Regions from separate parts of the Kineococcus sp. NPDC059986 genome, predicted to be linked through region 2. Evidence: predicted binding sites of a transcription regulator. Region 2 holds the regulator's gene; each other region holds the start of a gene.
What was found. Region 2 encodes HrcA, which represses chaperone genes, less so after heat shock. Its sites were predicted from a motif close to GNTNGCACTCGGNNNNNCCGAGTGCNANC; they were not measured.
Positions count from the first base shown of each region.

Region 1: a site for HrcA is predicted at 5,527-5,555, ahead of groES (co-chaperone GroES). Genes of this name have one in related genera too.
Region 3: a site for HrcA is predicted at 6,274-6,302, ahead of groL (chaperonin GroEL). Genes of this name have one in related genera too.

Region 1 covers NZ_JBFBND010000005.1:141,985-151,632, reverse strand. Annotated here, with positions in the region: gene AB0637_RS06450 (alpha/beta fold hydrolase) at 1-268, shown strand, start outside; gene tsaB (tRNA (adenosine(37)-N6)-threonylcarbamoyltransferase complex dimerization subunit type 1 TsaB) at 279-956, shown strand; gene AB0637_RS06440 (MFS transporter) at 998-2,353, shown strand; gene AB0637_RS06435 (squalene cyclase) at 2,363-3,280, opposite strand; gene rimI (ribosomal protein S18-alanine N-acetyltransferase) at 3,334-4,329, shown strand; gene AB0637_RS06425 (class I SAM-dependent methyltransferase) at 4,322-5,497, opposite strand; gene groES (co-chaperone GroES) at 5,702-5,998, shown strand; gene groL (chaperonin GroEL) at 6,101-7,723, shown strand; gene AB0637_RS06410 (WhiB family transcriptional regulator) at 7,830-8,132, opposite strand; gene AB0637_RS06405 (MerR family transcriptional regulator) at 8,441-9,550, shown strand.
Region 2 covers NZ_JBFBND010000044.1:15,922-25,569, forward strand. Annotated here, with positions in the region: gene AB0637_RS22205 (Gmad2 immunoglobulin-like domain-containing protein) at 1-515, shown strand, start outside; gene dnaJ (molecular chaperone DnaJ) at 564-1,685, opposite strand; gene hrcA (heat-inducible transcriptional repressor HrcA) at 1,759-2,799, opposite strand; gene AB0637_RS22220 (DUF3097 domain-containing protein) at 2,913-3,800, shown strand; gene AB0637_RS22225 (DUF4870 domain-containing protein) at 3,823-4,236, shown strand; gene AB0637_RS22230 (LLM class F420-dependent oxidoreductase) at 4,256-5,287, opposite strand; gene AB0637_RS22235 (hypothetical protein) at 5,421-6,191, shown strand; gene hemW (radical SAM family heme chaperone HemW) at 6,220-7,425, opposite strand; gene AB0637_RS22245 (metal-sensitive transcriptional regulator) at 7,516-7,806, shown strand; gene AB0637_RS22250 (cation transporter) at 7,806-8,024, shown strand; gene AB0637_RS22255 (heavy metal translocating P-type ATPase) at 8,024-9,648, shown strand, end outside.
Region 3 covers NZ_JBFBND010000018.1:77,018-86,665, forward strand. Annotated here, with positions in the region: gene AB0637_RS14855 (LysR family transcriptional regulator) at 1-11, shown strand, start outside; gene AB0637_RS14860 (GntR family transcriptional regulator) at 84-797, shown strand; gene AB0637_RS14865 (MFS transporter) at 921-2,261, shown strand; gene AB0637_RS14870 (SDR family NAD(P)-dependent oxidoreductase) at 2,286-3,047, shown strand; gene AB0637_RS14875 (aldose epimerase family protein) at 3,112-4,185, opposite strand; gene AB0637_RS14880 (uracil-DNA glycosylase) at 4,309-5,034, opposite strand; gene AB0637_RS14885 (DUF3263 domain-containing protein) at 5,250-5,507, shown strand; gene AB0637_RS14890 (cold-shock protein) at 5,924-6,127, shown strand; gene groL (chaperonin GroEL) at 6,476-8,101, shown strand; gene AB0637_RS14900 (hypothetical protein) at 8,296-8,694, shown strand; gene AB0637_RS14905 (suppressor of fused domain protein) at 8,710-9,303, opposite strand; partial or broken gene cofG (7,8-didemethyl-8-hydroxy-5-deazariboflavin synthase CofG) at 9,309-9,648, opposite strand, start outside.

The sequences.
Region 1 (9,648 bases), on a different contig from region 2:
CGCGGGGTGGCGCGACGTCCGCCGCGACCTCGCCGGTGTCCGGCAGCCCGTGCTGCTGCTGCGCTCGAGCGTGGACCACGTCGTCCCGGCGGCCTCCGCCCGGGCCGTCCTCGCCGGGATCTCCTCGACCGAGGTGTCGGAAGTGGTGTACGCCAACAGCTTCCACGAGCTGACCTCGGACCGGGACGCCCCCGCCGTCTTCGCCGCCTCGGTCCGCTTCGCGCGGCGTCGCGCGCACCCGGACGGGGCCACGCCGGAGCCGTCCTAGACTCCCGGACGTGCTGCTGCTCGCCCTCGACACCGCGACCGACGGGGTGGCGGTCGCCGTCCACGACGGGGACCGGGTCCTCGCGTCCGCCCGCGCCGGGACGGCCCGCAGCCACAACGAGGTCCTCGTCCCCACGGTCGCGCAGGTGCTGCGCGCCGCGGGCCGGGAGCGCCGCGACGTCACCGACGTGGCCGTCGGCGTCGGCCCGGGCCCGTTCACCGGGCTGCGGGTGGGGATCGCCACCGCGCGCACGCTCGCCCTCGCCTGGGGCGCCCGCGTCCACGGGGTCTGCTCCCTCGACGCCCTCGCGGCCCAGGCCGTCTCCCAGGGGTGGACGGGGGAGTTCCTCGTCGCCACCGACGCCCGCCGCCGGGAGGTCCACACCGCCCGCTACGCCGTGCGGGACGGGGTGCTGGCGCGCACCGCCGGCCCCGACGTCGTGCGTCCCGCCGACGTGGTCGGCGGGGGCGGGGCGGACGTCCCCGTCGTGGGGTCCGGGACGCGGCTGTACCCCGACCTCCTCGGTGGGGAGCAGGGCCCCTTCGAGGTCGACGGCGGGGCGCTGGCGCAGCTCGTCGTGGACGCGCTGGCCGGCCGGGCGGGCCTGGAGCTGCTGCCGCCGGAACCCCTCTACCTGCGCCGCCCCGACGCCACGGCACCCGGAGCGCGCAAACGCGTCACGGCGTAGCGTGACCGGGCCAGGGAAGTCTCGACGAGGAGGTCCCGCCCGTGTCCGCAGCGGTCAGCAACCCGGTCCTGGAGTCCGCCGTCCGCCGGGCTTCGCGCCGGCTGATGCCGATGATCGTCGTCCTGTACGTCGTCTCGTTCCTCGACCGCACGAACGTCGGCTTCGCCGAACGCGCCCTGGAGCTCGACCGCGGGATCTCCGCCGCCGCGTACGCCTTCGGGGCCGGGGTGTTCTTCATCGGCTACGCGATCTTCGAGATCCCCAGCAACCTCGCGCTGCGCCGGTTCGGGGCGAAGGCGTGGCTGGCGCGCATCGCCATCACGTGGGGGATCGTCGCGGCCTGCTTCGCGTTCGTCCAGGGCGAGACGTCGTTCATCGTCCTGAGGTTCCTCCTCGGCGTCACCGAGGCGGGGTTGTTCCCCGGCATCATCATGTACCTCGCCGAGTGGTTCCCGAACGCCCACCGCGTCCGGATGTTCGCCGTCTTCTACCTCGCGCAACCCTTCTCGCAGATCGTCGGATCCCCGCTGTCGGGGGGACTCATCAGCCTCGGGGACTCGATCGACGGGATCGCCGGCTGGCAGTTGATGTTCGCCGTCGAGGGTGGTCTCGCGGTGGTGGCGGGTGTCGTCGCGATCTTCGCGCTCGTGAACTCCCCCCAGGACGCGACGTTCCTGTCCGAGCAGGAGAAGGGTGCGCTGCGGACGGCCATGGCCGAGGAGGACGACCTGCGGTCGGCCGACGGCCCGGGCGGGGTGTGGGCGGCGATGCGCAACGGCCGCGTCTGGTACTTCACGGTCGTCTACTTCTGCCTGCAGATCGCCGTCTACGGCGTGACGTTCAACCTGCCGACCCAGGTCGCCGGGCTCACCGGCCGCGACGTCGGCTGGCAGGTCGGGCTCATCACGGCCGTGCCGTGGTTCGTCGGGATGTTCGCCTGCTACTTCGTCGGCCGGCACGCCACGACCGTCGTCCGCCGCCGCGCCTGGGGGACGTGGTTGTTCGTCAGCACCGGGGTGTTCGTCCTGGGGTCGGCGTGGGCGGGTGCGAGCGGCTACGCGCTCGTCGGGATCGTCTGCATCAGCGTCGCCGTGTCGTCGTTCCTGTCGATCGGGCCCATCACGTGGTCCTACCCGACGGCGTTCCTCACCGGGGCCGCCGCGGCCGCGGGCATCGGCCTCATCAACTCCCTCGGGAACCTCGGGGGTTTCGTGGCCCCGATCCTGCGGGAGTCCGTGGCCTCCGCCACGGGGTCGGACGCGCTCGGCGTCGCCGCGCTCGGCGTCCTGCCGTTCCTGGCCGCGGTGATGATGTTCGGCACCAAGCGGTTCCGGCTGCGGGCCGACCGCCTGCTCGTCGACGTGCGGGACGGTGCGGGGGACCGGACGCAGGCCTGAGCGCGGGGGTCAGGCCTCCCACCAGCGCAGCACGCGCAGCGCGAGGAACGTCACCCACCGCGAGGGTTCCCCGGCCGGGGCGTCGACCTCGAACGGCACGGCGCCGGGGAACCGGTCCGACCGCGTCCACCGCCCGTCCGGCAACCGTTGCGAGCGGACGACGTCGACGGCCTCGGCCATCCGGTCGTCGCGCACACCGCCGGCGCGGAAGTGGTCGAGGGCGTTGAGGGCGCTGTACCCCCAGCGGAACGGGTACGTGTGGTCGCCGACCCACGGCGCGACGAGCTCACCGGTGCTGAGCCGGCGCAGCAACCGACGTTCCAGCAGGTACTCCTCACCCGCAGCGGCGGCCGTCGTCGCCCCCGTCCGGCGTTCGTGCTCGCGCAGGGCACGGACGGCGGCGAGGGTGGAGTGGAACGACGACCGGGTCGAGCCCTCGACCCACGCGCAGTTCCAGCCGCCGTCGGCCATCCGGTGCTCCTCGAACCAGGTGACGAGCCCGCTGACGTCGACGTCGAGCCAGGCGCCGTTGAGCAGGGTCAGGGCGTTGATGCAGCAGTCGACCTCCCCACCCCAGTAGGGCAGCCCCTGGTACTCCCAGCGCGCGTCCACGAGCCTGGCCGCCGTGTCGCCCAACCGGTCGGCCTCGACGCCCCACTCCCGCAACGAGGTCAGGGCCCACGTCGTCGCGGTGAACGGTTGCGGACCCGTCGGGTCGGCGTCGGGCGGGAAGTACGCGCCGCCCGCCCACTGGCCGTCGGGGTCCTGCAGCGCCAGCAGGCGGGCACCGAAACCCTCGTGCGGGACGCGCGCGCGGGTCGCCTCCCAGACCGCCGCGGGTGCGTCGGCGAGGTCGCGTTCGACCTGCCACCGCAGCGCGGGGTCCGACTCCAGCAACCAGTCCAGAACCTGCTCCGGTTCGTCCACCGCACCAGCGAACCACCGTGCGGCGCTCAGCGGAAGGGCGGCAGACTGCGCGCGTGGAGGAACCGCCCGTCGTCCTGCGACCCGCCGAACCGGCCGACCTGCCCCGCCTGCAGGACGTGGAACGCGCCGCGGGGGAGCGGTTCCGCGCTCTCGGGATGGCGGCGGTCGCCGACGACGACCCCCCGTCGCCGGAACTGCTGGCCGTGCACCAGCGGGCCGGCTGCGCGTGGGTGGCGGTCGAGGACGGACGGGTCGTGGGGTACCTGCTCCTGCACCCGGACGGTGTCGACGGGAACGCCCACGTCGAGCAGGTCAGCGTCCACCCCGACCACGGTGGGCGCGGGACCGGCCGGCGGTTGCTCGACCTCGCCGCGGAGGTCGCCCGGGCGCAGGGACGACCCGCGCTGACGCTGACGACGTTCGCCCAGGTCCCGTGGAACGCGTCGTGGTACCGGCGGCTCGGGTTCCGCGACGTGCCCGACCCGGGTCCGCAGCTGCGGGCCCTGCGGGCGCGGGAGGCCGACCTCGGCCTCGACGCCTGGCCGCGCGTGTGCCTCGCGCTCGACCTGCGCGCGCCTGCGTCCTCGATGCAGGAGGTCTCGCTGCAGCAGATGCGGTGGTGGCACGTGGCCGACGTCCACGCCCTCGAGACCGACCTCTTCGGCCGCGGCGCGTGGAGCGTGGAGGCGTTCTGGGGGGAACTGGCCCAGCCGAACCGGCGGTTCCTCGTCGCGGTGGGGGGCGGGCGCGTCGTGGGGTACGGCGGGATCGTCGTCGCGGGCGCCGACGCGGACGTGCAGACCATCGGCGTCGCCCGCGACCAGCAGGGCCGCGGGACGGGGCGTGCCCTGCTGCGGGCCCTGCGCGCCGAGGCCGTGTCCGCGGGGGCCACCCACCTGCTGCTGGAGGTGCGCGCCGACAACGACCCCGCGCAGCACCTCTACCGCAGCGAGGGGTTCGAGCAGATCGCCCGGCGGGCGCGGTACTACCAACCCGACGACGTCGACGCCCTCGTCCTGCGGGCCAGGCTCGACGGACGGGTCAGCTGACGGGGTCGACGACCAGCACGCTCTGCTTGCCCGCGACCCGGGTCAGCACGATCGTCGCGGGGCGGGACCCCTTGAGCGCCAGCTGCTTGCGGAGGTGGTCGGGGTCGACGGCGGTCCCGCGCTTCTTCACCGTCAGCGCGCCGACGTCGAGGGAGCGCAGGTGCGCCCGCAGGCTCTTCAGCCCGAACGGCAGGACGTCCAGCACGCGGAAGGACCGCACGAACTCCGAGGTCGCCGGTGCGTCCGTCGTGACGTAGGCGATGGTCTCGTCGACGAGCCGGCCCCCGAGGTCGGCCGCCACCCGGGCGACGAGCCCCGCGCGGATGACGGCTCCGTCGGGTTCGTGCAGGAACCCGCCCACCGCCCCGACCTCGGCCACGGGCAGGTCGGTGTCGTCGAGCGCGAACGCCGCACCGCCGCGCACGACGCGGGCGCTGCGGCCGGTGCCGGGGACGGCCAGCGGGCCGCACCACAGCGCGCACTCGACGACCTCCCCGTCGACGGAGGTCCACTGCGCCTCCGTCCCCGCCGGGACGAGGTCGTGCGGCAGGCCCGGCGCGAGCTTGGCCCCGGTGGCCGGGACCCGGGCGGCCGTGGCCAGCACGAACGACAGCGGGGGTGAGGTGGCCTCGGGGTCGAAGACCCGCCGTCCGCCCGCCGTGCGCCGGGCCGGGTCGAACCAGGCGCCGTCCCCGGCCCCGAGCTCGGCCACGACCCCCGCCGTGAGGTCCTCGCACCGCACCGGGACGCCGAGGTTGTGCTCGGCGACCGCGGCCGTGACGGGGTCGGCGTCCACGGGCAGCACGGCCAGGCCCGCGTCGAGGAAGGCCAGGGAGTCGGCTCCGACACCGCAGCCGAGGTCGGCCACCCGGGACACCCCGGCGGCGGCGAACCGCCGGGCGTGCTCGCGGGCGACGACGGCGCGGGTCGCCTGCTCGGCGCCGGCCGCGGTGAAGAGCAGGCCCGCGGCCCGGTCGCCGAACTTGGCGGCCGCCTTCGCCCTCAGTCGGGACTGGGTCGTGGCCAGGGCCGCGAGCGCGGGGTCGTGCCCCTCGCGGCGCAGCCGGGCGGCGAGGGCGACGGGGTCCTGTGCGGTCGTCCCGGCCAGCGCGTCGAGCAGGGCACGGCCCGCGGGGGACCGGAGGGCGGCGACGTCCGCGGTGTTCACCCGGAGGATGCTCGCAGAGGCCCCCCGTGCCTGGCACTCGCCGGGGCTGAGTGCTAACGTCTCGCTCAGCGTCGGTGGCACTCCCCCTCGGGGAGTGCCAACGGGGCAGCGGCCGCCCGGCACCCGCGACGACGGTCGTCCGCTCCCCACGTTCCGACCGTCCCGTACGCCAGTTCGCTGAAGCAGAAGGGGAGGGCCGCACCAGTGTCGGTCTCCATCACTCCGCTCGAGGACCGCATCGTCGTCAAGCCGCTCGACGCGGAGCAGACGACCGCTTCCGGTCTCGTCATCCCGGACACCGCCAAGGAGAAGCCCCAGGAGGGCGAAGTCCTTGCCGTGGGCCCGGGCCGCGTGGACGACAACGGCAACCGCGTGCCGGTCGACGTCGCCGTCGGCGACAAGGTCATCTACTCCAAGTACGGCGGCACCGAGGTGAAGTACGGCGGCGACGAGCTGCTGATCCTCTCGGCGCGCGACGTGCTCGCCAAGGTCGCGAAGTAAGCGGTCTCAGGTCCTGACGCCCCGGGCGCCCGCACGCCGGGTGCCCGGGGCGTCGCCTGTTCCCGCCCCGATGCTCGCCCACTGAACGGAAAGGTCCGCAACATGGCCAAGCAGCTGCTGTTCGACGACACCGCCCGCAAGGCGCTGGAGCGTGGCGTCGACGCGCTCGCCAACGCCGTCAAGGTCACCTTGGGGCCCAAGGGCCGCAACGTCGTCATCGACAAGAAGTGGGGTGCGCCGACGATCACGAACGACGGCGTCACCATCGCGCGCGAGGTCGAGCTCGACGACCCGTACGAGAACCTCGGCGCCCAGCTCGCCAAGGAGGTCGCCACCAAGACGAACGACGTCGCCGGTGACGGCACCACCACCGCGACCGTCCTGGCCCAGGCGCTGGTCCACGAGGGCCTGCGCAACGTGGCGGCCGGCGCGGCCCCCTCCGGTCTCAAGCGCGGCATCGACGCGGCCGTCGACGCGGTGAGCGACAAGCTCCTCGCGATGGCCCGCGACGTGGACGGCAAGGGCGACATCGCCCACGTCGCCACCATCTCGGCCCAGGACCCGGCCGTTGGCGACCTGCTCGCCGAGGCGTTCGACAAGGTCGGCAAGGACGGCGTCATCACGGTCGAGGAGTCCTCCACGACCGCCCTCGAGCTGGACTTCACCGAGGGGATGCAGTTCGACAAGGGCTACATCTCGCCGTACTTCGTCACCGACGCCGAGCGACAGGAGGCCGTCCTCGAGGACGCCTACGTGCTCGTGCACCAGGGCAAGATCTCCACGGTCCAGGACCTGCTGCCGCTGCTGGAGAAGGTCCTCAAGGCCTCCAAGCCGCTGCTGATCATCGCCGAGGACGTCGACGGCGAGGCGCTGTCGACGCTGGTCGTCAACAAGATCCGCGGCACCTTCAACGCCGTCGCGGTGAAGGCCCCCGGCTTCGGCGACCGCCGCAAGGCGATCCTGCAGGACATCGCCACCCTCACCGGCGCGCAGGTCGTCGCCGAGGAGGTCGGCCTCAAGCTCGACCAGGTCGACCTCGACGCGCTGGGCACCGCCCGCCGCATCACCGTCACCAAGGACGACACGACGATCGTCGACGGCGCCGGCTCGGCCGACGACATCGCCGGTCGCGTCGCCCAGATCAAGGCCGAGGTCGAGCGCACCGACTCCGACTGGGACCGCGAGAAGCTCCAGGAGCGCCTCGCGAAGCTGTCCGGTGGCGTCGTCGTCATCAAGGTCGGCGCGCACACCGAGGTCGAGCTCAAGGAGAAGAAGCACCGGATCGAGGACGCCGTCTCCGCGACACGCGCCGCGATCGAGGAGGGCATCGTCGCCGGCGGCGGCTCGGCCCTGGTGCACGCCGTCTCCGTGCTCGAGGACAACCTCGGCAAGACCGGCGACGAGGCGACCGGTGTCGCGCTCGTCCGCAAGGCGGCTTCCGAGCCGCTGCGCTGGATCGCCGAGAACGCGGGCCTCGAGGGCTACGTCGTCGTCGAGAAGGTCCGTGCGCTCGAGCCGGGCCACGGCCTGAACGCCGCCACCGGCGAGTACGTCGACCTGCTGGCCGGCGGGGTCCTGGACCCGGTGAAGGTGACGCGCTCCGCGCTGCGCAACGCCGCCTCGATCGCGTCGATGGTCCTCACCACCGACACGCTCGTCGTGGACAAGAAGGAGGAGGACCTCGCCGTCAACGGCGGCGGTCACGGTCACGGCCACGGCCACTGACCTCTCCACCAGCACGGCGAAGGGCCCGGCTCCCCTGGGGGAGCCGGGCCCTTCGTGCCTGTCGTCCGCGCGCCGCACCACACCGCGCACGGGGTGGGGCGGGGCGTCAGCCGGCGATGCGCATCCCGCGACGACGCTCGGTCGCGTAGACGGCTTCGCGGTCGTCCTCGGTCATGCCGCCCCACACGCCGTAGGGCTCACGGACCTTCAGGGCGTGCTTGCGGCACATCTCCAGGACGGGGCAGCCGGCGCAGATCGCCTGGGCGGCCGCGTCGCGGTTGCGCCGGGCGGGGCCGCGCTCGCCCTCGGGGTGGAAGAAGAGGTTCGGGTCGGCTTCGCGGCAGGAGCCGTCGAGCTGCCACTCCCAGACGTCGGCGACGGGCCCGGGGAGACGAGAGATCTCGGCCATGGTGGTGCGCTCCTCAGTGGAGGGGACGTGCTGACTGGATTGAACGTACAACCGAGTCAGAAGTTGTTCAAGCCCCTGGGGCGAACTTCTCCCGGATCGGGTCAACCCCGGGTCGCGCGAGGGGGCCTCCCACGACGCCGACCCGCTGCACAGGGTCTGAACAACGTGCTGAACCAGACGTGAACAAGGTGCAGAGATCGCGGGTCGCCGCCAGCCGAACAACCCCGACCGTCCGCTGAACAACCCTGAACAGGGTTGGCGCGCTCAGGTGAGTGGCGCGTTCGAGGTGTCCGCGTCAGACTCGGAGCATGCCGTCCGCCGTTGACCCCGCCGGGCGGGGAGCGTCCGCGCCACCCGCACCGCGCATGACCCTCACCGTCGCCGCCGTGGCGCGCCGGCTCGGGGTCGCGCCGGCGACGTTGCGGACGTGGGACCGGCGGTACGGCCTGGGGCCGTCGGAGCACACCGCGGGGGCACACCGGCGCTACTCGGCCTCCGACCTCGCCCGGCTCGTCGTCATGCGGCGCCTGACCCTCGAGGGCGTCGCCCCGGCCGAGGCCGCCCAGCTCGCGGCGACCACCGCGGTCGCCGACGGCGGGTTCGCCCTGGCGAGCGTCTCGACCATCCCCGCGGCCGTCATCGAGGCGGCTGTGACCGACGCCGCCGCCATCGCCGGCCCCACGTCGGGGCTGGCCGGCGTGCCGAACCACGAGGCCCCCGTGCTGCACGGCCCTGCGGGCGACGGCCACACCGACTCCGCCGACCACGCGCGGGCCGACGAGTCCGAGGACGCCGAGAACCACACCACCTCGACCCCGCGCGGCCCGGTCGGGACGGTCCTCGACGAGGACGACTGGGCCGTCGCGAGCCTGTCCGACCGCTTCGCCGACGAGGTGCGCACCCGTGGGGTGGCGCGCGCGTGGGACGAGGTCCTCGGCCCGGCCTCGGCCGCCCGGGACGCGGCGATGCACGCGGCCGTGGCCCGCGCCCTGTCGGCGCTGCCGACGGCCGACGGCGAGCGGGCCGTGCTCCTGGCGGGGGCCGGGACCGTGGACGACCGCGACCGGACCCCGGTGCTGCTCGCCGCCGCCGCGGCCCTCGCGGAGTCCGGCACGGGCGCGCGCAGCGTCGGTGACGGCGTCCCCGGCCGCCTGCTCGCCGCAGCGGTGCGCCGGGTCCGTCCGCCCGCCCTGCTGCTCGTCGCCCCCGGAGCCACCTCGCGCGAGGACGTCCTGCCGGGCCTGGCGGACCTCCTGCGGGTCCGGCCGGCCCCCCTCGTCGTCGTCCTCGGCGGCCCCGACCTCGTGGCCGACCTGGAGCGCGTGCGGCGCGAGGCCACGGGGCCCGAGCGGGACCTGGTGCCGGTCGCAGGGCTCGCCGAGGCCGTCGCGGCCTGCGCCGAGGCCGTCTCCGCCTGACGCGGGGGGCCACCACGCGGTGCGGCGGCTCCTGAGCCGCGCGCGTCTAGCACGTCGTCGGGCGCCCAGTCCAGCGTTCGTCGTGTCGCAGCGCTCAG
Region 2 (9,648 bases):
TGACCTCCAGCGGCGGACGCCTCGTCGTCGACCTGTCCGCCGCGGCGGACAGCGGCAGCGCGGGGCCGGGCGGCGCCCAGCTCGCCGTCCAGCAGCTCGTCTACACCGTCACGGCGGCCGCGAGCTCCGACGACCCGGTCGAGGTCCGCGTCGACGGCAAGGCCCGGCCGTCGCTGTTCGGCACGACGGTGGCGCAGACGCTGACCCGCGACCCGCAGGCCGACGTCCAGGCCCCGGCGTGGATCACGTCCGTGACGGCCGCGGCGGGGTCGGTGACGGTCAAGGGCCTCGGCACGGCCTTCGAGGGAACGCTGATGTACACGCTCACGAACAGCGCGGGGACGGAGGTCGCCCGCGACGCCGTCCAGGCCGGTGCCAACGGGACGTTCGCCCCGTTCTCGTTCACGGCCCAGGTGCCCGCGGGCACCTACACCGTCGCGGTGTTCGCCCCGGACGAGTCCGGCGGCGAGGCGGGCCCGACGGCCGGCGACACCAAGACGGTCACCGTCCCCTGAGTGGACGGGCCGGGTGCGTGCACCCGGCCCGTCCCGGCGGGGACGTGCTCAGCGTCCGGAGAACCGGTCGCGCAGCTTGGAGAACACGCCCTGGTGGCTCTCGGAGAGCTTCCCGGCCGGGCGCACCTCGCCGCGCAGCTCGGCGAGGCGTCGCAGCAACTCCTCCTGCTCCTCGTCGAGGTCGCGCGGGGTGAGGACCTCGACCTTGACGAGCAGGTCGCCGCGGCCCTGGGACCGCAGGTGCTCGGCACCCTTCTGCTTGAGCGTCACGACCTCGCCCGTCTGGGCGCCGGGACGCACGTCGATCTCCTCGGTGCCGTCGAGCGTCTCCAGGGGGATGCTCGCGCCGAGGGCAGCCGCCGTCATGGGCACCTCGAGCGTGCAGAGGAGGTCGTCGCCGGACCGGGAGAACACCGGGTGCGGGCGCTCGTGGATCTCGACGTAGAGGTCACCGGGCGGCCCTCCCGCGGTGCCCACCTCGCCCTGGGAGGCGAGCTGGATGCGCGTGCCGGTGTCGACGCCCGCGGGGATCCGGATGGTCATGGGCCGGCGGGCGCGGGTGCGGCCCTCCCCGGAGCACTCCAGGCACGGCGAGGGCAGCACGGTGCCGAAGCCCCGGCAGGTGGGGCAGGGCTGCTGGGTCATGACCTGGCCGAGCAGGGACCGGACGACGCGCTGGATCGAGCCCTGCCCGTGGCAGATGTCGCACGTGGCCGGGCTCGTGCCGGGCTGGCAGCAGGACCCCTTGCAGGTCGGGCAGAGGACCGCGGTGTCGACCTGGATCGAGCGCTCGCCGCCGAAGGCCGCCTCGGCGAGGTCGACGTCGACGCGGATGAGGGCGTCCTGGCCGCGCTGGGTGCGGCTGGCCGGGCCGGGACCGCGACCACCCCCGCCGCCCTGGCCGAAGAAGGCGTCCATGATGTCGGAGAAGCCGAACCCGGCCCCGAAGCCGGCGCCCGCGCCGCCGGGCACCGCCCCACCCCGGTCGTAGGCCGAGCGCTTGTCGGGGTTCGACAGCGTCTCGTAGGCCTGCGAGACCTCCTTGAACTGCTCCCCCGCGTCGGGGTTGACGTCGGGGTGCAGCTTGCGCGCCATCTTGCGGTAGGCGCGCTTGATGTCCTCCGTGGAGGCGTCGCGGGAGACGCCCAGGACGTCGTAGTAGTCGCTCACGAGGTCGCGGTTCTCCTGTCGGTTCTCTTCCGGGTTCGGGTCGTCGGCCGGGTCGCCGGCGGGTCTGCGGCGGTCACGACGCGAGGATCCGCGAGACGTAGCGTGACACCGCTCGGACGGCGGCCATCGTCGTCGGGTAGTCCATGCGGGTGGGACCGAGCACGCCGAGCCGGGCCAGGACCGTCTCGCCGCCGTAGCCGGTGGTGACGACGGACGTCCCGTCCAGGCCCAGGTGCAGGTTCTCGGCGCCGATCCGGACGCTCAGCCCGCCGCGTTCGGACGGCTGCTCCTCGGCCAGTTCCTGGACGAGCCGGAGCAGCACGACGTGCTCCTCCAGGGCCTCCAGGACGCTGCCCAGCGACAGCGACAGGTCGGCACCCGACTTGACGAGGTTCGACGTCCCGGCGATGACGACCCGCTCCTCCAGGGACGCCGTGAGGCAGTCCCCGAGGGAGGCCGCGACCTCGGCGGCGATGGCGATGTCGGCCGCCGGGGTCTGCTGGACGAGGTCGGTGAGCGCCTCGCGCGCCTCGCGCAGCCGCTTGCCCGCGACGGTGGCGTTGACGCGCGTGCGCAGCGCCGCCAGCGAGACGCCCAGCGTCTCGACGTCGACGGCCGAGCGGATGTCCAGGACGCGCTGCTCCACGCGGCCGGAGTCGGTGATGAGGACGAGCAGGGCGCTGCGCCCGCCCACGCCGACGAGCTCGACGTGGCGCACGCTGGCGCGCGACAGCGACGGGTACTGCACGACGGCGGCCTGCCGCGTGAGCTGGGCCAGCAGGCGCACGGTGCGGTCCACGACGTCGTCGAGGTCGTCGGCACCGTGCAGGAACGTCTCGATCGCCCGCTTCTCCGCCGGCGTCATGGGCTTGACGTTCGCCAGCCGGTCGACGAAGAGGCGGTAGCCCCTGTCCGTGGGGATGCGCCCGGCGCTGGTGTGCGGCTGGGTGATGTACCCCTCGTCCTCCAGGACGGCCATGTCGTTGCGGATGGTCGCCGGGGAGACGCCGAGCTGGTGGCGCTCGACCAGCGCCTTGGACCCGACGGGCTCGTGCGTGGAGACGTAGTCCTCCACGATGGCCCGCAGCACAGCGAGCCTGCGGTCGTCGCTCATCCACCCTCCCCGGATCGCAGCTGGCACTCATCCCACGTGAGTGCCAAGTCTAGGACGTGCGCCCCCGCCGCGCCTCCACCGTCCGGTGCGGGTCGCTCGTTAGCGTGCCGCGGGTGAGTCCGACCGCTGGCCCCTCCGCAGGCAACCACGACCGGTACGGCACCGACGTGCTGTCCGCCGACCCGCACGCGCGCACGCGACCCAAGCCCGTCCACCGCGACGAACCCGCGGTGCGGGGGCTCGTCGTCGAGGACGTCGACACGGGGTGGGTCGGTGCCGTCGTGCGGGTGGAGAAGAGCGGTGGCGTGCACGTCGTCGTGCTCGAGGACGCCCGGGGCCGCACCCGCACGTTCCCCCTCGGCCCGGGCTTCTGGGTGGACGGCCAGCCCGTCCGGCTCGTCGCCCCGCGCAGCGCCGGCCCCGTCCAGCCCACCCGCACCGCGAGCGGGTCGGTCGCCGTCGCCGGCGCCGCGGCCCGCACCGCCCGCGCCTCCCGGATCCTCGTCGAGGGCCGGCACGACGCCGAGCTCGTCGAGAAGGTCTGGGGCGACGACCTGCGCGTGGAGGGCGTGGTCGTGGAGATGCTCGACGGCGTCGACGACCTCGACGCCGCCATCCGCAGCTTCGGCCCCCGGCCCGGGCGGCGCATCGGCGTCCTCGTCGACCACCTCGTGCCCGGGTCGAAGGAGTCCCGCATCGTCGCCAAGGTCGCGACGAGCCCGCACGTCCTCGTCCTGGGGCACCCCTTCATCGACGTCTGGCAGTCCGTCCGGCCGCAGCGGCTGGGGTGGACGCAGTGGCCGACGGTCCCGCGGGGCCAGGACTGGAAGCACGGGATCCTGGCGGAGCTGGGCTGGCCGCACGCGACGCAGGCCGACGTCGCGCACGGCTGGAAGCGCATCCTCGGCACGGTCCGGTCCTACGCCGACCTGGAGCCGGCCCTGCTGGGCCGGGTGGAGGAACTCGTCGACTTCGTCACCGCCGACCTGGCGGACCGCTGAGCGAACCGGGAGGATCGGGACCGTGAGCCAACCGCCGTACCCCCAGCAGCCGTCGTACACCCCCGCGCCGTTGTCGCCGTCCGACGAACGGATGTGGGGGATGTTCGGGCACCTGTCCGCGATCGCGGCGAGCTTCTTCGCGCTGCCGTTCCTCGGTCCGCTCATCATCTTCCTGGTGCTGAAGGACCGCAGCGGTTTCGTGCGCGGACACACCGCCGAGGCGCTCAACATGACGATCTCGTTCCTCGTCTACCAGGCGGTGCTCACCGCCGTCGTGACGTTCCTGGCGATCGTCACGCTCGGCATCGGCTCGGCCCTGTACGCCCTGAACGGCGTGCTGGCGCTGGTGTTCCTCGTCTTCACCATCCTCGCGGCCGTCGCCGCGAACCGGGGCCAGGTGTACCGCTACCCGCTGATCTTCCGGCTGGTGCGCTGAGGCCATTTGTGCCCGGGGCTCAGGCCACCGCGCGCAGGTCCCGCACGGCGTCGGCACCGAGCGGGACCAGCGCGACGGTCGTGACCCCGACGCGTTCGTAGTCGGCCAGCCGCCGACGCACGGCGTCGACGGACCCCACGAGGCTCGTCGCCTCGACGAGGCCGGCCGGGACCCGTTGCACCGCTTCGTCCTTGCGGCCGGCGAGGTAGAGGTCCTGCACGGCGTCGACGGCCTCGCCGAACCCGAGGCGGCGGCCGAGGTCGGCGTAGAAGTTCGCCTCCTTCGACCCCATCCCCCCGACGTAGAGGGCGATGAGCTTGCGCGCCGGGAGTTCCGCGCGGGCGCGGTCCTCCCCCGTCGCGTCGGTCAGGACGAACGGCACCGACGCCGTCACCTCGAACCGTTCCGGCGGCGTCGCGCGACGGGCGAACCCCGCGGCGAGCCGCTCGGTGGACTCCGCCGCGTTCTCCGGGACGAGGAACGAGGGCAGCCAGCCGTCGGCGATCTCCCCCGCGAGTTCGACGTTGCGCGGGCCCACGGCGGCGAGGTGGATCGGCAGGTCCGCTCGCGGCGGCGGCTGCATGAGCTTGAGCGCGATCCCCGGCCCCCCCGGCAGCGGCAGCGTCAGGTGCTCCCCGGCGAACGTGGAGTCCTCCCGGGCCAGCAACCGCCGGACGAGGGCGACGTAGTCGCGGGTGCGGGCGAGGGGTTTCGCGAACGGCTGGCCGTACCAGCCCTCGGCCACCTGCGGCCCGGACACCCCGAGGCCGAGGCGGAAGCGCCCGCCCGACAACCCGTCCAGCGTGGCGGCCGTCATCGCGGTCGACGCCGCGGCGCGCGCCGGCACCTGCAGGACGGCGGAGCCGAGGCCGATGCGGGTCGTCTGCCCGGCCAGCCAACCCAGCAAGCTCACCGCGTCCGTGCCGTAGGCCTCGGCGACCCAGACGGAGGCGAACCCGGCGTCCTCGGCCGCGCGCGTGAGCTCCAGCGCTCGCGCAGCGGCGGGTCCGACGGGACCGGTGAGGTAACCGACGCTGAGCCCGAGGTCCATGCCCGCACGCTACCGGCGCGGTCCGCGCCGTCGGCCGCGCGTCCCGAGGGGTCGCCAGGCACCGCGTCCGGACCGGGGCAACCTGCACAGCTCCCCCACAGGACCGCGGCCACCCGGCGGTTAGCGTCGACGGGTGCCCCTCGACGCGATGCCCCACGAGCCCGCCGACCCGTTGCGCGTCGTCCTGGAGGCGCACGCCCGCACCCTCGCGACCGCGACCGCGCGCTACTCCTGGCGGACCCCCGTGCAGGGTCCGGCCCACACGACGGCCCACGGCCACACGGACCTGACGACGGGCGCGGCCACGATGACCACGGTCGCCACGGGAGCGCCCCCACCTCCCGCCGACGACGGCGTCCTCGTGCTCGACGGTCTCATCGCGCTGCCCGGCCAGGACGCTCCCCCGGAGGAGATGACGGCGCACGCCCTCCTCGTCCCGGAGGACGGCACGCTGACGATGGTCCTCCTCGACGGGCCCCCCTCCCCGGACGACCAGGGGCGCTGGGCCGGAGCACGCGCGGACACCCCCGGCCTGCCCATGGAGGTCGACGCCCTCCTGGGCAGCGTCGCCGCCACCTTCCACTGGCTCGCGGCGGCGACGGGCGCGGAACCGGGCGACGCCCCCGGCCGGTACCGGGTGGACCTCGACCTGTCGACGCTCGTGGACGACGCTCCCCCGCACCGGCGCGAGCGGGTGCGACTGACGCTGGACCGGTTGCACCCCGGCCTGTCCAGCGCCTCCGCCGGAGGCGTGGAGGCGGTCGTCGAGATCGACCAGAGCGCCGGCCTCGTCACGTCGCTCAGCGTCAGGTCGGTGGGGACGCAGGGAGCGCGGATCGACCCCGTCCTGCTGGAACTGCGGGACCACGGTCTCCCGGCAGGGGTCCCTCCCGTGGCCGCGTGAGCCCGGGCCACCCGGAGCCGGGCCGCGGTCAGTCCAGCAACCGCCGCACCACCGCGTCGGCCAGCAGACGCCCGCGGCGGGTCAGCGCCACCCGCCCCCCGGCGGCGGGTTCCAGCAACCCGTCGAGCAGCAGTTGCGCGGCCTGCGGCCGCACCCCCCACCACGCGGGGTCGAAACCCTCCGCGAGCCGGGAGCGCAGGAGCACGTCCTCGACGCGGCGGTCGTCGTCGGAGAGGCGCTCGCGCGCGTGGGCGGGTGACGTCCCGGCGTCCAGCCGTCCGGCGTAGGCGCTGGGGTGCTTGACGTTCCACCACCGCACGCCGCCGACGTGGCTGTGGGCACCGGGTCCGATGCCCCACCAGTCGCCGCCGCGCCAGTAGGCGAGGTTGTGCCGGCACGCGAACTCCGGTCCGCGGGCCCAGTTGCTCACCTCGTACCAGCCGTACCCGGCGGCGGCGAGGGTGTCGTCGACGACCTCGTACTTGTCGGCCTCGTCGTCGTCGGAGGGTTCTGGCACCTCCCCGCGGCGCATCTGCGCGGCCAGCTTCGTGCCCTGTTCGACGATGAGCGCGTAGGCCGAGACGTGGTCGGGTGAGCACGCCAGGGCGGCGTCGAGGCTGCGGCGCAGGTCGTCGACCGATTCCCCCGGGGTGCCGTAGATGAGGTCGAGGCTGACGTCGAGGCCGGCCTCGCGGGCCCAGCGGACGGCGAGCGGGACGCGGGCGGGGTCGTGCGTGCGTTCCAGGACGGCCAGGACGTGCTCGACGGCGGACTGCATGCCGAAGGAGACGCGGGTGAACCCGGCCGCCCGCAACCGGGCGAGGCCCTCGGGAGTGACCGAGTCGGGGTTCGCCTCGGTCGTGACCTCGGCGCCGGGCGCCAGGCCGAAGGCGTCGCGGACGGCCCCGAGCATCGTGGCGAGGTCGTCGGCGGGCAGCAGAGTGGGCGTGCCGCCGCCGAAGAACACCGTCTCGGCCGGGCGTGCGGCCTCGCCCAGCACGCGGGCGGCGAGGGCGACCTCGGCGGTCGCGGTCTGCGCGTAGGCGGCCTGCGAGGCCCCGCCGCCGAGCTCGGTGGCCGTGTAGGTGTTGAAGTCGCAGTAGCCGCAGCGGACGGCGCAGAACGGGACGTGCAGGTAGACGCCGAACGTGCGGTCGGCGGCCCCGACCAGGGCCTCGGGTGGCAGGGCGCCGTCGGTGGGGACGGTCTCGCCGTCGGGCAGGGTGCTCGGCACGTCCTCCAGTGTCACCCGCGACGAGGACTGCTCCACTACCCCTAGGGGGTAGGGGTTGCGTTTTGTACCCCCAGGGGGTAGCAAGGAGGCATGGAGAACGGTCCGGGGTACGCCGGGGAGAAGGACGAGGTCCTCAAGCGCCTGCGCCGCGTCGAGGGGCAGGTGCGCGGTCTGCAGCGGATGGTCGAGGAGGACGCGTACTGCATCGACGTCCTGACCCAGGTGTCCGCGGCGACGAAGGCGCTGCAGGCCGTGGCCCTGTCGCTGCTGGACGACCACCTCGGGCACTGCGTGGCGCACGCGGCCGCCGAGGGCGGCGCGGTGGCGGACGAGAAGATCAAGGAAGCGAGCGCGGCGATCGCGCGGTTGGTGAGGTCCTGATGAGCAGCACGACCGCGTTCGGGGTCACGGGCATGACGTGTGCGCACTGCGTGGCCGCGGTGACCGAGGAGGTGTCGGCCCTGTCCGGTGTCGAGGACGTGCGCATCGAGCTCGTCCCCGACGGGACCTCGACCGTCACGGTGACCGCCACCAGCCCTCTCGAGGAGTCGGCCGTCGCGGCCGCCGTCGACGAGGCGGGGTACGAGCTGGTGCGCTGATGGCCGTCCCGGTGGAGGGCTTCGCCCCTGTCGAACTCACGATCGGGGGGATGACCTGCGCCTCCTGCGCGCACCGCATCGAGAAGAAGCTCAACCGGATGCCGGGCGTCGAGGCGACCGTGAACTACGCGACCGAGAAGGCCACCGTCCGGCTGCCCGCGGGCACCGACGTCGCCGACGCGATCGCCGTCGTCGAGAGGACCGGGTACACCGCCACCCTCCCCCAGCCGGACCCGGAACCCGCTGCGGTGCAGGACGACCCGGTGACGGCGGAACTCGGCCGACGGCTCGCCGTGACGGCGGCGCTGGGCCTGCCGGTCCTGCTGCTGTCGATGGTCCCGGCCCTGCAGTTCACGAACTGGCAGTGGCTCGCGTTCGCCCTCGCCTCCCCCGTCGCGGTGTGGGGCGCGTGGCCGTTCCACCGCGCCGCCGTCGTGAACGCCCGGCACGGCGCGGCGACGATGGACACCCTCGTCAGCCTCGGCGTCGCCGCGGCGTGGCTCACCTCGTGCGCGGCGCTGTTCCTCGGCCACGCCGGGATGCCCGGGATGCACATGGAGTTCCGGCTCTGGGGGTCGGCCGGTGACGAGCTCTACCTCGAGGTCGCCGCCGTCGTCACGGTCTTCGTCCTGGCCGGCCGGTACCTCGAGGCGCGGGCCCGGCGACGGTCCGGGGCCGCGCTGCGGGCGCTGCTCGCGGTCGGCGCGAAGGACGTCGGCGTCCTGCGGGAGGGCGTCGAACGCCGGGTCCCCGTCGCCGACCTGCGTCCTGGGGACGAGTTCCTCGTGCGGCCGGGCGAGACGGTCGCCACCGACGGCACGGTCGTCGAGGGCAGTTCCGCGGTCGACGCGTCGGTCGTCACGGGTGAGTCCGTGCCGGTCGAGGTCGCGCCGGGGGACGACGTCGTCGGCGGCACCGTCAACGCCGGCGGGCGCCTCGTCGTCCGCGCGACCCGGGTGGGGGCCGACACGGCGCTGGCCCGAATCGGTCGCGCCGTCGAGGAGGCCCAGTCGGGCAAGGCTGCGGCGCAACGCCTCGCCGACCGCGTCTCGGGCGTCTTCGTCCCGGTGGTCCTCCTCGGCGCCCTCGCGACCTTCGTCGCGTGGTGGCTGTCGGGTCAGCCCGCGGCGGAGGCGCTCACCACGGCCGTCGCCGTCCTCGTCATCGCCTGCCCCTGCGCCCTGGGCCTCGCGACGCCGACCGCCCTGCTCGTCGGCACCGGCCGGGGCGCGCAGCTGGGGATCCTCGTCAAGGGCCCGGAGGCCCTGGAGGCGACCCGCCGCGTCGACACCGTCGTGCTCGACAAGACCGGCACGGTCACCACGGGGCGGACGACCCTCGCCGCCGTCGTCCCCGCGGCCGGAGTGGACGCCGCGGACCTGCTGCGGCGCACCGGGTCCCTCGAGGACGCCTCCGAGCACCCCGTCGGCCGGGCCGTCGCCGCCGCCGCCCGCGAGGCCGGTCCCCTGTCCCCGGTCACGGACGTCGTGGCGACGCCGGGCGCCGGGATCGCCGGGACGGTCGAGGGCGTGGCGCTGCGGGCCGGTCGGCCGGACTGGACGACCCCCGCCCCGACCAGCACCGACCTGCCCGACGACCTCCGGGCGGCGGTCGAGGAGCACGA
Region 3 (9,648 bases), on a different contig from region 2:
CCTCGTTCTGAGAGCCGTCGGGTCCCGCACCGGCCGGCTCCCGTCCCGGCCGGGTCACGTCCGCGCCTGGTTAGGATCCGTCGGTGGCTCCCCGCACCGTCCCGCCGACCGCCCCTGCCCGGGAATCGCTGGCGGACTCGGTGCACTCCTCGCTGCTGGCGTGGCTCATGGACGGCCACGCCGGACCTGGTGAACCCCTGAGCATCGACGGCCTGGCCCGTGAACTGGGGGTGTCCCCGACGCCCGTGCGCGAGGCGATGGCGCGGATCGAGCGCACGGGGCTGGTCGAGCGGGTGGCCATGCGGGGGTACCGCGTCGCGGGACTGCTCGCGCCGCAGGAGGTCGACGAGCTCATGGACGCGCGGTTGCTGCTGGAGTGCCACAACGCGGCCGCGGCGGCCGCGAGGGTCGACGCGGACCTGCTGGAGCGGTTGCAGGACACGGTCCGGCGCATGGTGGCCGCGCCGAAGGGCCCGTCGTTCGCGGACTACCAGGACTACCACCGGGCCGACAACGAGTTCCACCGGCTGGTGAACCGCGCGGGCGGCAACGCCTTCCTGGCCGACGCCTTCGAGGCGCTCAACGGGCAGGTGCAGCGCTTCCGGCTGCGGCTGGTGGGTGACGGCGTCACCGATGCGGAGATGGCGATCGAGGAGCACGAGGCCCTCGTGCGGGCCCTGCGGGCGCGCGACGGCGCGGCGGCCGCGGAGAGCATGCGTGAGCACCTCGAAGCCGTGCGGTCGCGGGCGATCGCGGACAGCGCGGCTGCCGGCCTGGGACGGGTTCCGGGGGCCTGACCGCCCCCGTGGACGGCGCGCCGCCCACTTGACACCTAGATCCTATTGGATGTTTCCTGCCGTCTGGCGGCTGTGACCGTCCCGTAGGACCTCTGTGAACGAAGACGTTGTCAGGAGCAGTCAGTGACCGCACCCGCCACCCCGGAGCAGACCGCACTGGTCGACTCCGCCGTCCGCCGCTCGGTGAAGCGGCTCATCCCGTTCCTCCTGCTCATGTACGTGATCGCGTTCCTCGACCGCAGCAACGTCGGGTTCGCCAAGGAGGAGCTCGAGGCCGACATCGGCCTGTCCGCCGCCGCGTACGCGCTGGGCGCGGGCCTGTTCTTCGTCGGCTACGCCGTGTTCGAGGTGCCCAGCAACCTGATCATGCACAAGGTCGGGGCCCGCTGGTGGATGGCCCGGATCATGGTGACCTGGGGCATCATCGCCACGGGGTTCATGTTCGTGCAGGGCGAGACGATGTTCTACGTCCTGCGGTTCCTCCTCGGCGTCGCCGAGGCCGGGTTCTTCCCCGGCGTGCTGCTGTACCTCACCTACTGGTTCCCCGAGGACCGCCGCGCCTTCGCGACCGGCCTGTTCCAGATGGGGCTGCCGCTGGCCAACATCGTCGGCGGTCCGCTGTCCGGCGGGCTCCTCGAACTCGACGGCGCCGCGGGCCTGGCCGGGTACCAGTGGCTGTTCATGGTCGAGGGCCTCCTGGCCGTCGTCGTCGGGATCGTCGCGGTGTTCTACCTCACCGACCGCCCCTCGAAGGCCGCGTGGATGCCCGACGCCGAACGCGACGCGCTGCTGGCCCGGCTCGAGGCCGACAACGCCGACCGCGCCGCGGTCGGGGGTCACCAGGGCTGGGCCAAGGCCCTGCTGAACCCCCGCGTCCTGTACTTCTGCCTCATCTGCCTGTGCATCCAGGCCGCGGTCTACGGGCTCACGTTCTTCCTGCCGACCCAGGTCGCGACGATCACGGGTCGCGAGGTCGGGTTCTCGGTCGGTCTGCTCACCGCGATCCCGTGGGCGTGCGCCTTCGTCACGATCGCCGTCCTGCCCCGGTTCGCCGACCGCAGCGGCCGGCACCGCGAGATCGGTGCGGCGCTGCTCGTCCTGTCCGGGATCGGCATCGCCGTCTCGGCCGTCGCGGGGAACGCCGTCGTCGCGATGCTGGCCCTGTGCGTGGCCGCGATCGGTTTCGTCACCTGCCAGCCGCTGTTCTGGACCCTGCCCACCCGCTACCTCAGCGGGGCCGCGCTCGCGGCCGGGTTCGGTCTCATCAACGGCCTCGGGAACCTCGGCGGGTTCATCGCCCCGAACATCCGCGTCTGGGCCGAGGAGACGTTCGACTCCACCACCGCCGGGTTGTTCGCGCTGGCCGGCATGGCCGTCCTGGGCGCACTCCTCCTGCTGGGCACGCGGTTCCTGCGCACCGCTCCCGCCGACGCCCCCGCGGTCACGGCCGACGCCGTCCGCTGACCCCACCACACCCTGGAGACCACCATGGAGTTCCCCACCCGCCGCACCGCCGTCGTCACCGGTGTCGGCGCCCCGCGCGGCATCGGCCGCGTCGTGGCCCGCCGCCTCGCGAAGGACGGCTGGAGCCTCGGCCTCGTCGACATCTCCGCCACCGGTGTCGAGGAGATCACCCGCGAACTGTCCGACGCCGGCGCGCAGGTCCACGGTGCCGTCACCGACATCGCCTCGCCCGACTCCGTCGCGGACGCGTTCACGCAGTTCGACGCCTCGCTCCCGCCGGTCGTCGGGCTCGTGAACCTCGCGGGCATCGCCGACCCGACACCGCTCATGGAACTCACCCTCGAGGGCTGGAACCGGACGATGGCCGTCAACGCCACCGGGTCGCTGCTGATGATCCAGGCCGCGGCCCGCCGGATGATCGAGGTCGGGGTGGGGCGCATCGTCAACACCTCCTCCATCACCGCGGTCGACGGGGGCGGGACGTTCTCGAAGAGTTCCTACGCCGCGGCCAAGGCCGCCGTCCTCGGGCTGACCCGCGGTGCGGCCCGCGAACTCGGGCCGCACGGCATCACTGCGAACGCGATCCTGCCCGGGCCCATCGACACCGACATCATGGGCGGGACGCTGACCGACGAGCGCAAGGCCGCGATGTCCGCGGGCATCCCCGTCGGGCGCGTCGGAACCCCCGCCGACATCGCCGCCATGGTCGCGTTCCTGCTGTCCGAGGAGGCCGGGTTCGTCACCGGCGCGAGCTACCAGGTCGACGGCGGCAAGCACATCAACTGACGTCGTGCGCGAACGCCCTCCCCGGGGACCCCGGGGAGGGCGTTCGGCGTTCGGCGTCGCGGGGTCAGACGGAGAACACGTACTCGGTCGTCGTGGCGAACTCCGCGCCCGGCCGCAGCACCGGGTCGCCGAGGGCGGCGAGCGCGGGCTGGTTCACCGCGTCGGGCAGCAGTTGCGTCTCCAGGCACAGCGCGTCGCCCTGCCGGACGGGACGGCCCTCCAGCGTGCGCCACGCGCCGGTGAGGAAGTTGCCCGTGTAGAACTGCAGCCCCGGCAGGTCGGTGCGGACCCGCACGGTGCGACCCGACCGCGGCCCGTGGACCGAGGCCACCTCGCGGAACGCGCCGGGCCCGTCGAGGACGAGGCAGTGGTCGTAGCCGCCGGCGCGCAGCAGCTGCTCGTCGGCGTCGCGCAGGTGGTCCCCGATGCGGGTGGGGGTGGAGAAGTCGAACGGGGTGCCCGCGGTCGGGGCCAGTTCGCCGGTCGGGACGAGGTTCCCGTCCACGGGCAGGTACCGCGAGGCGGCGACGTGGGCGACGTGGTCCTCCACGGACCCCACGCCGTCGAGAGCGAAGTAGGCGTGGTTGGTGAGGTTCACCGGCGTCGGCGCGTCCGTGGTGGCGTGGTGGTCCAGCCGCAGGGTGACGGCGTCGCCGTCCTGGCGCAGCGAGTACGTGCAGGAGACCTGCAGCGTGCCGGGGAACCCCATGTCGCCGTCGGGGCTCGTCAGGGAGAACCGGACCGCCGGGACGCCGTCCACCTCGGTCTCCTGCGCCGTCCACATCCGCTGGTCGAAACCCTCCACCCCGCCGTGCAGGGCGTTCGGGCCGTCGTTGAGCGGCACGGTGTACCCGGTGCCGTCGAGCGTGAACCGTCCGCCCGCCAGCCGGTTCGCGACGCGACCCACGCTCGCGCCGGGGTAGCCCTCGGCGGCCTCGTACGCGGCGACGTCCGGCAGCGCGACGACGACGTCGCCGAGCTCACCGCGCGCGTCGGGGACGCGCACCTGCTGCAGCGTGGCCCCGCGCGTGAGGACGGCGGCGGAGGCGCCCGAGGGCAGCCGCAGCTCCCAGCGGTCGACGGGTTCACCGCGTCGGGTTCGGCCGAAGGGGCTGCGCTGCACCGTGGGGGACGTCATGGGCCGATCGTGCCCTACGCCTCGCCGGCGACCGCACGCGGCCGCGCGGGGTCCGGATCGTCGGCACCTCGCTGTCGATGATCGACAGCGAGGTGCCGACGATCGGACGCCGGAGGCGGCCGGTCAGGCGAGGCGCCAGTCGATCCCGTCGCCGCCGGCCTCGCGCAGGAGCGCGTCGACGCGGCTGAAGGGGCGGGAGCCGAAGAACCCGCGCGAGGCCGACAGCGGGCTCGGGTGCACGCCCGCGACGACGGGCACGCCGTCCAGCAGCGGCTGCACCTGCTGCGCGTCCTTGCCCCACAGCAGCGCGACGAGCGGCCCACCCCGGGCGGCGAGAGCGCGGACGGCGGCGTCCGTGACGGCCTGCCACCCCAGCTTGCGGTGCGAGCCGGAGCTGCCCGCGCGGACGGTGAGGACGCGGTTGAGCAGGAGCACGCCGGCGTCGGTCCACGACGACAGGTCGCCGTGGACGGGCGGCTCGACGCCGACGTCGTCGCGCAGTTCGCGGCCGATGTTGACGAGGCTGCGCGGCAACGGCCGCACGTGCGGGTCGACGGCGAAGCTCAGCCCGACGGGGTGGCCGGCCGTGGGGTAGGGGTCCTGGCCCACGAGCAGGACGCGCACACCCCCGAACGGCTGCCGGAACGCGCGCAGGACGTCGCCCGCGGCGGGCAGCCACGGCTCGGTCTCGGCCGCGAGGGCCGCCGAGATCCGCTCGAGGTCGGCGCGCACCGGGGCCAGCGCCTGCGCCCACCCGGGGTCGAGGTCGTCGAGCCCGAGACCGGCCGGGTCCGCGGCGGTCGAGGGGTACCGCGCGGGGGGGCGTGGGGCGGCTGGGTCGGCAGTCACGGGTGGGACGGTACCCAGCCGGGGGCCCGTGACCGGCGCGCGGGCGGGGGTGAATGACACGGGTGTGATGCCCTCCTAGACTCGCCCCGCGAGCTGCCGTTCGGGGGCTCGGTCGAGAGGGGTGGAACGTGGAGCGCTGGGACGCGACGGCACGGATCGAGCCCGACGCGCACGCCGGGGACCACGCGGACGAGGGCACGGGTGCGCCCACCGAGCTGCCCGAGGGGCTGACCCGCCGCGACGCCGAGATCCTCGCCTTCGAGCGCCAGTGGTGGAAGTACGCCGGCGCCAAGGAGCAGGCCGTGCGCGAGCTCTTCGACCTCTCCCCGACGCGGTACTACCAGCTCCTCAACGCGCTCATCGACTCCCCGGCCGCCCTGGCGCACGACCCGATGCTCGTCAAGCGGCTGCGCCGCATGCGCTCGAGCCGCCAGCGCGCCCGGTCCGCCCGTCGTCTGGGCGTGCAGCCCTGAGCGGTCGGGGCCACCGGCCCCGCCAGCTGGCCGCGCGCCGTGGTGCTCACCGCACGCGGCGCGGTCCCGCCGGTGTCGCCGTGCTCGTGCTGGTGTGGCTCCTCGTCGCGGCCGTGCTCGTCACTGCCGCGGTCATTGGATTGAGAAGCGTGATCGAGCCATTGCTGGGTGTTGTGAACCGCGCTCTCTGAGCGTGGGTGTCGTGACCTTTTCGTGAAGACGAGGTTGCTCGAACCTTGTCCGACGCGCCCTCCCCCCCACTAATCTGAGCCTCGGTCGATCAGTTCGAGGAGCACACCCTCCCCGGGAGCGCACATCGGACCTGGCCCACGGCCTCGTGGCCGCGGGCAGCGTGAGACCCGTGTCCGGCGCGTGCCGGAGGCGTCTTCCGCTCGCTGCAGCACCAGGAGAAGGCAATGGCTCAGGGCACCGTGAAGTGGTTCAACGCCGAGAAGGGATACGGCTTCATCACCGTCGACGACGGTGGTGCCGACGTGTTCGTCCACTACTCCGCGATCGTGGCGGACGGCTACCGGGCCCTGGAGGAGGGCCAGCGGGTCGAGTTCGAGGTCGGCCAGGGGCAGAAGGGTCCGCAGGCCGAGAGCGTCCGCGCGCTCTGACGCGCAGCTGACGCAGCGGCCGGCGCGCCTGGCGCCCGCCGCAGGGACGTCCCGAGGCCCGGGGTGGTGACGACCGCCCCGGGCCTCCGCGCGTCCGGGACCGGTGCGCTCCGGGGTCGTCCACCGACGGCGGACGGGTGCCCGGGGTTTGCACTCGAGGGGGGAGAGTGCCAACATTGGCGTTGGCACTCTCGAGTCGAGAGTGACAACTCGACCCGGGAGCGAAGCTCCCCGGCCGGACCGGTGAGGCCTGCGGGCGCCGGGGGACGTGACCCCGGGGCTGCTGGTCGTCCGTCGCGGGCGCCGTTCCGACCACCCACCGCCCGTCTTCTGGGAGGAACACCAGGCATGAGCAAGATCATCGCCTTCGACGAAGAGGCCCGTCGTGGTCTCGAGCGCGGGATGAACCAGCTCGCCGACGCGGTCAAGGTGACGCTCGGCCCCAAGGGCCGCAACGTCGTCCTGGAGAAGAAGTGGGGCGCCCCCACGATCACCAACGACGGTGTCTCCATCGCCAAGGAGATCGAGCTCGAGGACCCCTACGAGAAGATCGGGGCCGAGCTCGTCAAGGAAGTCGCCAAGAAGACGGACGACGTCGCCGGCGACGGCACGACCACCGCCACCGTCCTCGCCCAGGCGCTCGTCCGCGAGGGTCTGCGCAACGTGGCCGCGGGTGCGAACCCGATGGGCCTCAAGCGCGGCATCGAGAAGGCCGTCGAGGCCGTGACCGAGCAGCTGCTCGCCGCGGCCAAGGAGGTCACCACCAAGGAGCAGATCGCGGCCACCGCCGGGATCTCCGCCGGTGACGCCTCCATCGGCGAGCTCATCGCCGAGGCGCTCGACAAGGTCGGCAAGGAAGGTGTCATCACCGTCGAGGAGAGCAACACCTTCGGGCTCGAGCTCGAGCTCACCGAGGGCATGCGCTTCGACAAGGGTTACATCTCGCCCTACTTCGTCACCGACGCGGAGCGTCAGGAGACCGAGCTCGAGGACCCCTACATCCTCATCCTCAACTCCAAGATCTCCACGGTGAAGGACCTGCTCCCGCTGCTGGAGAAGGTCATGCAGTCGGGCAAGCCGCTCGTCATCGTCGCCGAGGACGTCGAGGGCGAAGCCCTCGCGACCCTGGTCGTCAACAAGATCCGCGGCACCTTCAAGTCCGTGGCCGTCAAGGCCCCGGGCTTCGGCGACCGCCGCAAGGCCATGCTCGGCGACATCGCCATCCTCACCGGTGGCCAGGTCATCTCCGAGGAGGTCGGCCTCAAGCTCGACACCGCTGACCTCGACCTGCTGGGCCGCGCCCGCAAGGTCGTCGTCACCAAGGACGAGACCACGATCGTCGAGGGTGCCGGCGACGCCGACGCCATCGCCGGCCGCGTGGGCCAGATCCGCGCCGAGATCGAGCGCAGCGACTCCGACTACGACCGCGAGAAGCTCCAGGAGCGTCTCGCCAAGCTGGCCGGCGGCGTGGCCGTCATCAAGGCCGGCGCGGCGACCGAGGTCGAGCTCAAGGAGCGCAAGCACCGCATCGAGGACGCCGTCCGCAACGCGAAGGCGGCCGTCGAAGAGGGCATCGTCGCCGGTGGTGGCGTGGCCCTCATCCAGGCCGGCGTGCTGGCCTTCGACAAGCTCGAGCTCGTCGGTGACGAGGCGACCGGCGCGAACATCGTCAAGGTCGCCATCCAGGCCCCGCTCAAGCAGATCGCGATCAACGCCGGTCTCGAGGGTGGCGTCGTGGCCGAGAAGGTCAGCAACCTGCCGACCGGTCACGGCCTCAACGCCGCGACGGGCGAGTACGTGGACCTGCTGGGCGCCGGCATCAACGACCCGGTCAAGGTGACGCGCTCCGCGCTGCAGAACGCCGCCTCCATCGCGGCGCTCTTCCTCACCACCGAGGCCGTCATCGCCGACAAGCCGGAGAAGGCCGCTGCGGCCCCGGCCGGCGACGGTGGCATGGGCGGCATGGACTTCTGAGTCCCGCCTCTCCGTAGCACCAGCACCACCCGCGAGGGCGGTCTCCCGTTCGGGAGGCCGCCCTCGTGGCGTTCCCCCCTCCTTTCCCGACCCCCCCACCCCGCGCGGAAAACACTCTTTCCGCCCTCAGAAGGCGCTTTCTCGGGCGGAAAGAGTGTTTTCCGCGCGGGGGTGGGGCCGTTAGCGTGCGGAGGGTGACGACTTCCGGGGAGAAGGCGACCTTCGACGACGTGGCGCGCGTGGCGGCGGGGCTCGCCGAGACGACCGAGACGGAACGGCGCGGAACGCGGGTGTGGAACGTCGCGGGAAAGGCGTTCGCCTGGGAACGGCCGTTCACGGGGGCCGACCGCAAACGCTTCAAGACCGCCGGGATCGACCCGACGCCGGGGCCCGTCCTCGCCCTGGCGTGCGCGGACCTGGCCGAGAAGACCGCGGTGCTCGCGCAGGGCACGCCGGGAGTCTTCGACATGGAGCACTTCGAGGGGTACGCGGCCTACCTCGTCGCCCTCGACGAGATCGGCGCGGCCGACCTCGAGACCGCCGTCCAGGACGCCTGGGCCGCCAAGGCGCCGGACCGGCTGCTGCCCGGATGAGGCAGCTGACGGACGTCAGACGACGGCGTCGCGCGTCACGTCGTAGAACGGCACCTCGGCGGCCTCGAAGCGCTCCTCCAGCGCGTCCAGCCCGTGCTCGAGCAGGAACCTCCGCTCGCTCTCGTGGACGGGGACGGCCTGCAGCCAGTGCACGTCCACCCCCGGTTCGAGGCGGTACCGCGACAACCGCGGGAAGTTCCCGGGCGAGGTGAAGAGCAGGTGCTCGGTCCGGCCGCCGAGCAGGTCGGCCACGATCCCGGGGAACACCGTCGCCGGCGACAGCGGCCAGGGTTCGCCGAGGGCCGCGAACGCCGACGCCACGAGCAGACCCGTCGCGAGGCGTTCCTCCACGTTCTCGAGCACGGTGACGAGCTCGACGCGGACGTCGGTGCCCGCCACGAGGTTGGGGGAGCGGTGCATCGAGAGCGTGGACACCGAGGTGAACCCGGGTGCCGGGGCGTCGACGGCCGTCAGCACGTCGAGCGACAGCGTCTCGTCCCGGTTCAGGAACTCCTCGATCTGCGGGCGGCCGTCCGGCACGAGCTGTTCGCCGACGAAGCGCGCCATCCGCACCTCGGCGTCGGTGGGCGGCGGTGCGGGGACGCTCACGCCGCCCGTCCCACGGGTCGTGCGGATTCGCGGGCCAACCCCGTCAGCGGGTCCGCGAGCGCCGCGACCGCCGCGTGCAGTTCCGGGGCGATCCACGTGTCGCGCCCGGCGAGCGCGTCGAGGACGAACCGCGGGTGCGCCGTCAGCCGTTCGGCGAGCCGGAACCCCGCCGCCCGGGTCGTCGCCGCGAGGTCGTCCAGCTGCGGCCACGGTCGTTCCGGGTTGACGTGGTCCGGTGTGAGGGGGGAGACCCCGCCCCAGTCGTCGACGCCGGCGGACAGGAGTTGTTCGCGCTGACCGGGCTCGGACAGGTTCGGCGGGGCCTGCAACGAGACGTCCGCCCCG